Regions from separate parts of the Pseudarthrobacter sp. MOO13 genome, predicted to be linked through region 2. Evidence: predicted binding sites of a transcription regulator. Region 2 holds the regulator's gene; the other holds the start of a gene.
What was found. Region 2 encodes LexA, which represses DNA repair genes until DNA is damaged. Its sites were predicted from a motif close to TCGAACANNTGTTCGA; they were not measured.

Region 1: AC4EEO_RS20460 (LexA family protein) is a predicted target of LexA. The motif match lies at 3,079-3,094, and genes of this name have one in related genera.

What each region holds. Positions count from the first base shown of each region.
Region 1 covers NZ_JBZCRX010000002.1:63,190-68,888, reverse strand. The annotation lists gene AC4EEO_RS20480 (hypothetical protein) at 1-142, shown strand, start outside; gene AC4EEO_RS20475 (hypothetical protein) at 279-764, shown strand; gene AC4EEO_RS20470 (hypothetical protein) at 955-1,287, opposite strand; gene AC4EEO_RS20465 (Y-family DNA polymerase) at 1,327-2,625, opposite strand; gene AC4EEO_RS20460 (LexA family protein) at 2,634-3,065, opposite strand; gene AC4EEO_RS20455 (ATP-dependent DNA ligase) at 3,209-4,225, opposite strand; gene AC4EEO_RS20450 (hypothetical protein) at 4,272-4,463, opposite strand; gene AC4EEO_RS20445 (hypothetical protein) at 5,126-5,557, shown strand; gene AC4EEO_RS20440 (DUF3846 domain-containing protein) at 5,638-5,699, shown strand, end outside.
Region 2 covers NZ_CM177848.1:2,585,717-2,591,415, reverse strand. The annotation lists gene hflX (GTPase HflX) at 194-1,774, shown strand; gene AC4EEO_RS11905 (ATP-dependent DNA helicase) at 1,767-3,827, shown strand; gene lexA (transcriptional repressor LexA) at 3,860-4,588, opposite strand; gene AC4EEO_RS11895 (LysM peptidoglycan-binding domain-containing protein) at 4,942-5,358, shown strand; gene AC4EEO_RS11890 (histidinol-phosphate transaminase) at 5,524-5,699, shown strand, end outside.

The DNA of each region.
Region 1 (5,699 bases), on a different replicon from region 2:
GCAGGAGTGGAAAGACGAGCCCACGGCTTACAAGATCAACGCCCTGCAACGCCAACCCCACGAGCGCTTCACGGCAAAACCCTTGTCGCAATACATGCAGAGCCACAGCTACAGGGCATCCGTACCCGCATCAGTGTCCTGATGCTGGGCTGCCTGTTGGTCGCCCGGCTGCGAGCTTGTCGAACCGGTAGCACCAATATGCGTTAGCCCTATGGTCTTGCCACATTTGAATTGCGCTCGAAGACAGCGACTTATGCTAAGCCAGCAATAATTGTCTGATGGGGTATTCAGAGATTGTTTCTACGGCAGCGTTCTTACTGGCACTTCTCGTGGCTTGGCGGACCTGGCGTTGGGACCGGGCCGTCGTCACCGTCAACGGAAGACAATGGTTGGGCGGATTGGGAACGGCAGAAACGGATAAAAGCTCGTTCAGTGTGGAAATTTCCAATACCGGAAACCATGCCACACTGGTTCTCTCTGCTTATTGGCAGATCGAGCGCAAGAATTCCCCTGTACAAATGATTCCGGCCTCTCACGGCGGAGGCGGCATCGCATCGCTATTTGATCCTCCGAACGCCTCAAAGGAACCCGTGTTTCCCTTCACCCTAGACCGGAACCAGCAGGAAGCCTGGGACTTCGAAGTAAGCCTCCATGTTCTGAGAAACCCTGAAGCCATCACTCGTATGCGGCCGGCTGCCGAATTCCTGTCGCGTAGGCGCCGCCGTGTCGTCTATGGAACTTGGCTGCAGCCCAAACGCTCTTAGAGCTGGACTTCCTGTCGCTCGAGGTGATCTTTGAGTTGTCCATGGTTGTGGTCAATTCGGGTTATCCACGGGCGGGATTTAGGAGCGCGTTGGGGTATAGCCCTTAGGAGTCGTAGCGTTTGGTAACCCATAAAGAGTTGCCCCCGGCTGTGGGCAACGGCCCGGTAGTCCGTTCCGGCGCCCGGGCGGGCTATGCCGCGGCCGCGCCCTCATCGGTGATGGCTTCGAGCAGCCACTGGTCCGACAATGGGTCGCGGCGCAGTTCGAACGTTTGAAGTGCCGAGGTCGAGGTCAGGCGGACCTGGACTTGCCAGTGTTCGATGTCGACGACGTTGCCGATGCCGACGGGGATGGTTTGGCGGGTTTCCCACCAGGCGTCTCTGGTATACCAGTGGGCGCTGTCGAGGGTGGGATCAACGGCCCAGATCCGGCCGTCGTAGCGGACGGCGAGGGGAGTGCCGGCGGGGGTGAAGCGGACATCGACGGGGATGCTGAGTGTGGGTGCTTCGGGGGTGATGGTCATCGCTGGTGGTGTTCTTTCTGGTTTTGCTGGGTCGGGTGGTTAGGCGGCTTTGACGAGGGGGAGTTCGTCCCAGTGGGTGGTGTATCTGGGCGAGAGCATGTCGCGTTTCATGGTCCAGTCCGGTCCGCCGCGGATCCCGCCGTAGCCGAGGCCGATGGAGCCGCGGCCGTAGCGGCGGGTGACGTCTTCGAGGAGGGGGCCGATGTGGCGTTCCTCGTGCCGGTTCTCGAACAGTTCGAGGGGTTTTTGGTTGCCGGTGGGGCGGAGGTCGGTGACCATGATCCCCGCCTTGGCATACCTGATGCCTTCGACGATCCGGGGGAGGAGGGCGTGGGCGGCTTTGGTGAGGATGACGGGGTCGGCGGTGGGCATTGGCAGCGGGATGCAGACGGAGGGGTAGGAGGTGTCGTTGGGGTTGAAGTGTGAGGTCCCTGCGAATGCGGTGAGGACTTTGGCCTGCAGCCCGTGTTTGGCCAGTCGGGCGGAGGCTTGCTGTCCGTAGACGCTCATGACCTGCCGGATCCCGGCCGTGGTGGTGATGGGTTTGGCGAATGAGCGGGAGAAGATGAGTTGGTCCCGGCCGATGCGTTCTTCTTCCATTGGGATGCAGGGGGTGCCCTGCAGTTCCAGGACGGTGCGCATCACGACGACGTTGAATTTGTCGCGGATCATGACCGGGTCGGCTTGGGTGGGGTCGGCGATGGTGAAGATGCCCATGACGTTGAGCCGGCGCGTGAGCCGGCCGGCGATGCCCCACACTTCCTCGACGGACAGCCGGTCGAGTAGGCCCTGGCGTACGTCCTGGGGGATGGAGTCCCAGTGGCAGACCCCGGCGAAGGTCTTGTTGTTCTTGGCCCACTTGTTGGCCAGCTTCGCGAGGGTCTTGGTCGGGCCGATTCCGACGCAGACGGGCACGCCGACGTTCCGCCGGACCGTGGCCTTGATCGACCGGCCCATCTCGGCGAGCTCTGTCGGGGTGCCTTTGACGCCGAGGAAGGCTTCGTCGATGCTGTACACCTCGAGCCAGGCCGAGTAGCGGCCGAGTAGTTCCATCACCCGGGCGCTGATGTCTCCGTAGAGCTCGTAGTTGCTTGAGAGCGCGACCAGGCCCCATTCCTTGGCGCGTGGGGCGAGCTTGAACCAGGGCTCGCCCATGGCGATGCCCAGGGCTTTGGCCTCGGGGGAGCGGGTGACGGCGCAGCCGTCGTTGTTCGAGAGTACGATCACCGGGCGCCGCTCAAGAGAGGGGTTGAACGCGCGCTCGGCGGAGGCGTAGAAGCAGTTGACGTCCACGTGCGCGATTTGCGGCATCCGCCGCATGACCGCCGGCTTAGACATCCCGGCCTCTAGACATAATGCAGGCACCTTACGGCGGTACCCCAGATCACGAGGTCGCTGAGGGCTGGCACCTCAATGTCGGGGTAGGCCGGGTTTTCGGCCTGCAGCACCACCCCTGTCGGCGTGATGCGCAGACGTTTGATGGTTAGTTCCCCGTCCAGGACGGCGACAACCACAGATCCGTCCTTGGGTTCCAGTGCCCGGTTGACGATCAGCTCGTCCCCATCACTGATGCCGGCACCCTCCATGGACTCCCCGGTCACCCGGACCACGTACGTGCTGGTGACGTCTTTAATAAGGTGCTCGTTCAGGTCGATCCGGCCGTCGAAGTAGTCCTGCGCCGGCGACGGGAACCCCGCAGCGACCGGCACTGGGGAGACCAGTACCGACAACAACGACACCCCCGCCTCTACCACGCGGGGACCGACAATCACGCTCACAACACACCTTTATTCGAACATACTTTCGAAATTTAGTGTACGCGCCCGCTCTGACATTCGGTTTTCCTGACCATGTTGCATTGGATGCGGGACCGCTGGAGGGTGATTGCATCATGTTCCCGCGGGCTTCTGTCTTCGCGCGGTCAGCGGTGCCGGTGGTGCAGTTCCGGGGGAAGACCGACCTCGGCGGGATCCAGCTCCGGCCTGGGGCGCCGGTAGCTAATGGGGTGTCGGAAGGATGTGCCGGACCAGGCGACGTCGGCGGTGACCTCGACTACGACCGGTTCGACCAGGGTCAGCCGCACGGGGCCTTTGTCCTTGCTGAATCTGTTCAGGGAGGACTCGCTGATCTCTTCGGGCCACGGGTGGCCGGGACCGGCAGGACGGAGGTGCCGGCCCAGTTCACGGCCGACCTTGGTGGAGAGGACGGTTGACCGGCCGACGATCTTCAGTTCGCCGCCAACGGGCAGGCCGGCGATGAGGGCCTGCGGCTGGGACACGGACCCGATCACGGCGGCGCACACGATGTCCCAGACGTCTTTGTGCTTGAGCTTCAGCCAGATCCTGGCGGCCTCGTAGGGCTGGTCGCCTTTGAAGACGAGACCTTCGATTCCTGTCGCGGGAAGATCCCGCAGCCAGGTTTTCGCCTGGCCCATGTTCCGGGTGATGGGGGAGAGGTTCAGCGGCGGTGCCCAGTCCCGGGCGAGTTCTTCGAGCAGCTGCCGGCGTCCGGTGAACGGCAGGGCCCGGGTGTCGTGCCCGGCGACGGCGAGCACGTCGAAGGCCACGAACGATGCGGGCAGCTCGTTGGTCAGGGCCGGCAGCGCGGCCTTGGAGGTGACCATGCGCTGCTGCAGCGCGTCGAAGTCCAGCCGGTCCCGGTTCCAGATGATGGCTTCGCCATCCAGGATTACGCCGGGTGGCACCTGGTCAGCGATGGCCGCAGCCAGGTCTGGCAGGACTTTTGTGAGTTCTTTGCCCTGTCTGGACCAGAGCGTCACCGTGCCGCCGTCATGAAAAGCCGTAGTGCGGAAACCGTCCCACTTGGGTTCCGCCCATAGGCCGCCGGGCAGTGCGTTGGGGCCGGGAAAGGATTTGACGAGTTTGGCCAGGGCAACCGCGACCGGCGGTTGCAGTGCCGGCGGCAGGAACTCGGCCATGGGCCCAGCCTAAAGGAGAAACCAGCACGAACGTCCGTGCCGGTACTTACGTGGCTGCAGGGCCTTCGGTAGCGGCGTCGTCCGCGTCAACGCGGCGGAGCAGGGCCGCCACGGCCCGCACAGCTGCCGGATCTTCCTGCCAGGGCTTCCCGCCCCGTGAACAGGCATGAAAACCGGTGACAGGTGACTCTTCCGCGGCCTCGGCGACTTCGACCCACGCCGCGTTCAGATCTGCCACCCGCGCAGCCGTCAACGGCTCCCGTTCCACCGGGGCAACGGCCGCTGCCAGGGCAGGGCGACCAGCGCCCGTTACGGGCTTGCGCCGAGGGGCGAACCAGCTCCACACACCCATCGGCCTTGCCTCCCTATCAACCACTCCAGTGACCGTCCAGGGCAAAGCAGGGGGCCGCGACCGGTGGGGAAGGGGCCCCTCTGCCCTGGGCTGTAAACATCCTGCTGCTTACACCTTCGAGCATGCCACACGGGTCATCACAGCGGTAACTGATGGTGCATGCTCGCAGGGCTCGCATCGAAAGGGGCGTCCGCTGGCGCGGCTGGCTGTTGGGTGTTGCCGGTCCGTCGCAGAGCTCCGGCCCGTCATCACCTGTTGTGTCTACGACGTCTTTTGCTGCTGTCCTTCGGATTCTAGGTACCCGATCCAACCCGTCTAGCCCCCTCCGGGGGCCTGCGAGCCGAAAATTCTTAGGCCAGGGACCGCCGCTGGCGCGACTGTCCCGCAAGATTTTTCGGCTCTTGCCCGATGGGTAGACGGGCCGGTTCGGGCACCGAGCAAGCAAGCTTGCCAGCAGGCAAAAAACAACGGGGGGAGAAGGGGAGCTGGCCGGTCACCACGAACCGCCCCACCCACCCACTTCTCGGACAAGAAGGAGCACCACCAAAATGAACGCCATCATCACCAAGACCGTGACCACCACCGACACAGGGGAGACCATCCACGATGTTCCCGTGCTGGTCGATTACCACATGAACGACGGGTACGACTGGATGGACGTCATCAGTGAACACGGCTGGTCCGTGATCCCCAGCTGGGGCTGTGACGGCTGGGACCTTGGCCAGTGGCCGTACGTCATGGTCGCCGGGATCCGCACCGCGGACGAGATCGGCAACCTGTTCGGCATGGCCACCTATTGCGAGGGCGACGTTCGCACGTACTGGTTCAGGACAAAAGCCAGGTTCTGGACCGCGATCAGCGAACAGGCGTTCTTCCACTGGAGGAACGGACAGGCCCAAGGCCCGGAAGACTTGCCCGAAGCCGCCGCCGAACTGCCCAGCCGCTACCGGATGCCCTGCAACCTCTCCGATGCAGCCTAACCCCATCACCAGCCGGTGCCCCGCCCCTGAACGGCGGGGCACCGCACCCCCACGACACATCATCTGAGAGGACAGACCCAATGAGCACCTGCACCGCCCTGATCATCCCCGCCGATCCGAACGAACCGGTCCGGGTCGAAAC
Region 2 (5,699 bases):
TGCGCTTCCTGCAATTCTCCGGCCTCGCCCGCCCAGCCGCCCCTGCAACGCGGCATCCCGGCCCCCGCACCGCCGCCGGCGGCCCCACCATCAGGAGGACTGCATGACCGCAGGCCGTCAGCCCAGCGCGAATTCTTCCCACCTTCCAACTAATCGGCACTATTCTGGAAATGCCGAATCTTCAAAGGAGACCATGACCAGCCAGCCAAACACCGGGTCCGATCCAGCCGCCCAGGACATGAGTCCCGAGGAAATCCAGGCTGTCATCGACCGGATCCTCGCCAAGGACGTACCGGTCCGGAAAGTCAGCACGCCCAGCGGCGACGGCAGCGGCACCGGAAAAGCTGTGCTCGGCAAGGCCCAGGCCATATCCCGCCTCGACGAAGAACATTCAACGTACGACGGCGACCAGCAGGACCTCGAGGAACGCCGGGCCCTGCGCCGCAGGGCAGGGTTGTCCACCGAACTCGAAGACGTCACCGAGGTCGAATACCGCCAGCTCCGCTTGGAACGCGTGGTCCTGGCAGGGCTCTGGTCCGACGGAACACTGGCCGACGCCGAAAATTCGCTGCGCGAGCTTGCCGCCCTCGCCGAGACGGCCGGCTCCGAGGTCCTCGACGGGCTGGTACAGCGGAGGGCCAAGCCGGATCCCGGAACGTTCCTGGGCTCGGGCAAGGCGCTCGAACTGAAGGACATCGTCATGTCCACCGGTGCGGACACCGTGGTGGTGGACGCCGAGCTCGCACCCTCGCAGCGTCGTGGCCTCGAAGACATCGTCAAGGTCAAGGTAATCGACCGTACGGCCCTGATCCTGGACATCTTCGCCCAGCACGCCAAGAGCCGCGAGGGCAAGGCCCAAGTGGAGCTGGCACAGCTGGAATACCTGCTTCCCCGACTCCGCGGCTGGGGCGAATCGATGTCCCGCCAGGCAGGCGGCCAAGTGGGTGGCGCTGCCGCCGGCATGGGCTCGCGCGGCCCCGGTGAAACCAAGATCGAACTGGACCGGCGCCGGATCCGTACGCGCATGGCCAAGCTTCGGCGCGAGATCGCCGCGATGAAGCCGGCGCGGGAAACCAAGCGGGCCAACCGCCGTCGTAACGAGGTACCGTCGGTGGCCATTGCCGGGTACACCAACGCAGGGAAATCCTCCCTGCTCAACAGGCTCACCGACGCCGGCGTCCTGGTGGAGAACGCCTTGTTCGCCACCCTGGATCCCACCGTCCGCAAGGCCGAAACCGCTGACGGCCTGGGTTACACCCTGGCCGACACCGTGGGCTTCGTCCGCTCGCTGCCCACCCAGCTGGTGGAGGCCTTCCGCTCCACCCTCGAAGAGGTGGCCGATTCGGACCTGATCCTGCACGTGGTGGACGCCTCGCACCCCGATCCCGAGGGCCAGATCGCCGCGGTCCGGAAGGTCTTCAGCGAAGTTGACGCCCGCAAGGTGCCTGAGATCATCGTGCTGAACAAGGCCGATGCCGCCGATCCCTTCGTGATCGAGCGGCTGAAGCAGCGCGAACCACGCCATGTGGTGGTCTCGGCCCGGACGGGTGAGGGTATTGCCGAGCTGCTGAAGGCCATCAGCGACGCCATCCCGAGGCCCAGCGTGAAGCTTGAACTGCTCATTCCGTACGACCGGGGCGACCTGCTCAGCAAGCTGCACGAATCCGACGCCGAAATCATCCACCTCGACCACGTTGAGGAAGGTACCAGGGCCGTGGTGATGGTCCGCGAGGGCCTGGCATCCGAGCTGGAACCATTCGCCCTCAATGACTGACCTCGCGGCCGGGGAAGCTGCGCAGGCGAGCGGCGAGCAGTTCGTCCTTGAACTGCTCGACCGCGCCGTCGCCGGCATGGGCGGACAAAGCCGCACCGGACAACACGAAATGGCCCGTCAGGTGGCCCGGGCCATCAGTTCGGGCAACCATCTCCTGGTCCAGGCCGGCACCGGGACCGGCAAGTCCCTGGCCTACCTGGTACCGCTCATTGCCCATGCCTTGGAAAGCAATAAGCCCGCCCTGGTGTCCACGGCCACGCTGGCCCTGCAAACCCAGATCGTGGGCAGGGACCTGCCCCGCCTCCTAAAGAACATCACCCCGGCCCTGGAACGGCCCGTCAAAGTGGCCCTGGTCAAGGGGCGGTCCAACTACGTCTGCCGCCACAAGGTGGAGGGCGGGTTCCCTTCCGAAGAGCCTTCGGAGGGCCAGCTGTTCTCCCTGGGCGAGGACACCAGCGTGCCGCACTTCGCCGCCTCTGTGGGCGGTCCCGCCTCCCAGCTGGGCAAGGAAGTGGTGCGGCTGCGGGAGTGGGCCGAGAAGACCGCCACCGGCGACCGTGACGAGCTTCTTCCCGGCGTGACCGACCGTGCATGGCGGCAGGTGTCCGTGACCTCCATGGAATGCCTGGGGGCGCAAAAATGTCCCATGGCCGCTGAGTGCTTCAGTGAACTGGCGCGGCAGGACGCGGCCGAGGCAGACGTCGTGGTGACCAACCACGCCATGCTCGCCGTCAGCGCCTTCGAGGGGCTCGCCGTGCTGCCCGAATATGACGTCGTGGTAGTGGACGAGGCGCATGAACTGCAGGACCGCGTCACCGGGGCCGTCTCCGGGCAGTTGTCCGTCGCCATGGTGCACGCCGCCGCATCAGGTGCCCGCAAACACACGGCCATCACCGTTGACGCCCTGAACGCTGCGGCCGCCAACCTTGAGCTGGCCCTCGCCGGGGCCCCGAACGGGCTGCTGCCCAACGGCCTGAACGACGAACAGCTGGACTGCGTGGACCAGCTGCGTGAGGCCTGCCGCGCGGCGCTGTCCGATTCCAAGGGGGACAGCAACACCACGGCCGACGGCGGGCGGCAGCTCGCCCGGTCCCGCCTCATGCTGATCCTTGAATTATGCGAACGGCTGCTGGCTGCCCGAGAGAACCGCGAAGTGGTCTGGTTCTCGCGCGCGAGCACCTTCGACCCCGGCCAGGGTTACTCCCAGCCTGACGAGAATGCGCCGGTGCTGGTCAACATCGCGCCGCTGTCCGTTGCCGGGCGGCTGAGGGAAGGACTCTTCGCCGGCCACACTGTTGTGCTGACCTCTGCCACCCTGGCCATCGGGTCCGCGTTCGAACCGGCAGCGGGCGGGCTGGGACTGATAGGCGACGGAGCTCCCAGCTGGACGGGGGTGGATGTCGGCTCACCCTTCGACTACCCCAAACAGGGCATCCTCTACGTGGCGGGACACCTGCCCAAACCGGGCCGGGGTGTTTCGCCGGAAGCCCTGGAGGAGCTCGAGGCGCTCATCAAAGCATCCGGTGGCGGGGCCCTTTGCCTCTTTTCCTCGCGTCGGGCTGCGGAGGAGGCCGCCGATGCCCTGCGGCCCAAGCTCGATATGACCGTGCTCTGCCAGGGCGAGTCAACCATGACCGCCCTGGTCAAGCAGTTCGCGGACGAACCGGATACCTGCCTCTTCGGGACTATGTCCCTGTGGCAGGGGGTGGACGTTCCGGGCGGGTCGTGCCGGCTCGTGGTGATCGACCGGATTCCCTTCCCCAGGCCGGACGATCCCCTCATGACAGCTCGGTCGCGGGCCGTGGCCCAGGCCGGTGGCAACGGTTTCATGTCGGTGTCGGCTACCCACGCGGCCATCCGGCTGGCGCAGGGCGCCGGGCGGCTGATCCGGTCAACCGGCGACAAAGGAGTGGTGGCGGTGCTGGATTCGCGGCTGGCAACCGAACGTTATGCGGGCTTCCTGCGGGCCGCGCTGCCGCCTTTCTGGTCCACCACGGACCGCAGCAAGGCGCTGGCCGCACTCACCAGGCTCGGCGCGGAGGCCTCTGAATAGAGTCCTGCCGCGGCCGGAGGTGACAGGCGGTGTCAGAGGGACCGCAGCACCGAAACCACTTTGCCCATGATGGTCGCGTGGTCGCCCAGGATGGGTTCGTACTGCGTGTTCTGCGGGAGCAGCCAGGTGTGGCCGTCCCGCTGGCGGAAGGTCTTGACGGTTGCTTCGTCATCGAGCAGGGCAGCGACGATGTCACCGTTGACGGCGTCCGCCTGGCGGCGCACCACGACCCAGTCTCCGTCGCAGATGGCGGCGTCCACCATGGAGTCCCCGGCCACCTTGAGCATGAACAGTTCACCCTGGCCCACAAGTTGGCGGGGGAGCGGCATGACATCCTCAACGAGCTGCTCGGCGAGGATGGGACCGCCGGCGGCAATCCGGCCCACGAGCGGAACCATGGCGGTGTCCAGCGCGGTAGGCAGCTCCGTTACGGTGGCGCCGGGTGTCTGCGGCGCTGAGGCGGCAATCGGCTTCCCGCCGCCGCCGTCAAGCGTGAGGGGCATGAGCACCTCCATGGCCCGCGGCCGCTTCGGGTCGCGCCGGAGGTAGCCAAGCTTCTCCAGCTGGGACAGCTGATGGGTCACGCTGGACAAGCTCGCAAGGCCCACCGTGTCGCCGATCTCGCGCATTGAGGGCGGGTAGCCGTTGTCATTGACGGACCGCTGGATGGTCTCGAGGATCTTCTTCTGCCGCGGGGTAAGCCCCTTCGGAGTCCTCTTTGGTTGCGGGGCCGTCCTGCCCCCGGCGGCTGCTGCTGCCATGTTCGCCAATGCCTTTCGCTTGCCGCCGGATCTTCCGCCCCACGCCGTAGGCCGGCGTTGCGTGAAGGGTCACCGCTGTCATTGTCAGACCCTGCTGTTCAACTTCAGTGGTGGTTGTTCTTGGTTTCCAAGCTAGGCCAGCCACATTGCTTTTTCAAACATTTGTTCTAGCGAGTCTCGACATTGTTCGTTGATAGGTGCTAAAACTTAGTAAGCAAAGTTCGAATATGTGTTCTAACCATTGCATGGCCTGTTCGAAGACCTGGCCGGAAGAGATCGGTATTCCGGCACGGCAGGCAGGACGGCAGCGGCGGACACCCGGGCAGCACGGCAGGTCCAGGAGGGCTCAGTTCATGTCAGCTTTAACTCTTTCCCACATATCCCGTCCGGAGTTCCTGGCCGGGGAGCGCCACTCGTCCGGCAGCCGGCGGATCAGTGCCGGAACTGCGCCATCACCGGCGCCGCTTCGGTTGACCCGGCGGGGGCGGATCGTCCTGGTGGGAGTGCCGCTGATTCTCCTCGCGGTCCTGCTGCTCTCCTTGGCGGGACTTTTCCACTCCCCGGCCAAGGCCTCCGATTCCGCCGCGGACCTCGCCGTGACGCCCACGGTGACAGTCACGGTCCAGCCCGGCCAGTCCCTGTGGTCCATCGCCGGTGCCGTGGCCCCGAACCGGGATGCACGGGACGTCGTGGCGGACATCGTCCAGCTCAACAACCTGTCCGCCGGCGCGGTCCTGCCCGGGCAGCAGCTCTTCGTCCCCAGCCACTGACCCCTTCTTGAGCGGGTACCGCGGAGCGGCAGCCTGGCGCCGCGGCCTGGTGACTGCGGGTGCGCGTCCCCCGGAGGCTGCCGCCAGCTCTTCGTCCGGGCGTTTCCGAGGCAGGCCAAAAGTGTCATATTTTCCGGTAGTTGCCACGGCAACTAAACTGTTCAGGTGAACGACCAGCTAGAACGCCTGAACCGGCTACCCCTCCGCAGCAACCTTCGCGGGCTGACTCCCTACGGGGCGCCCCAACTGGACGTCCCCATTCTCCTGAACGTCAACGAGAACACCCATGGCGTCCCGGCGGACGTGCGTGCCGCCATCAGCGCCGCCGTGACGGAGGCCGC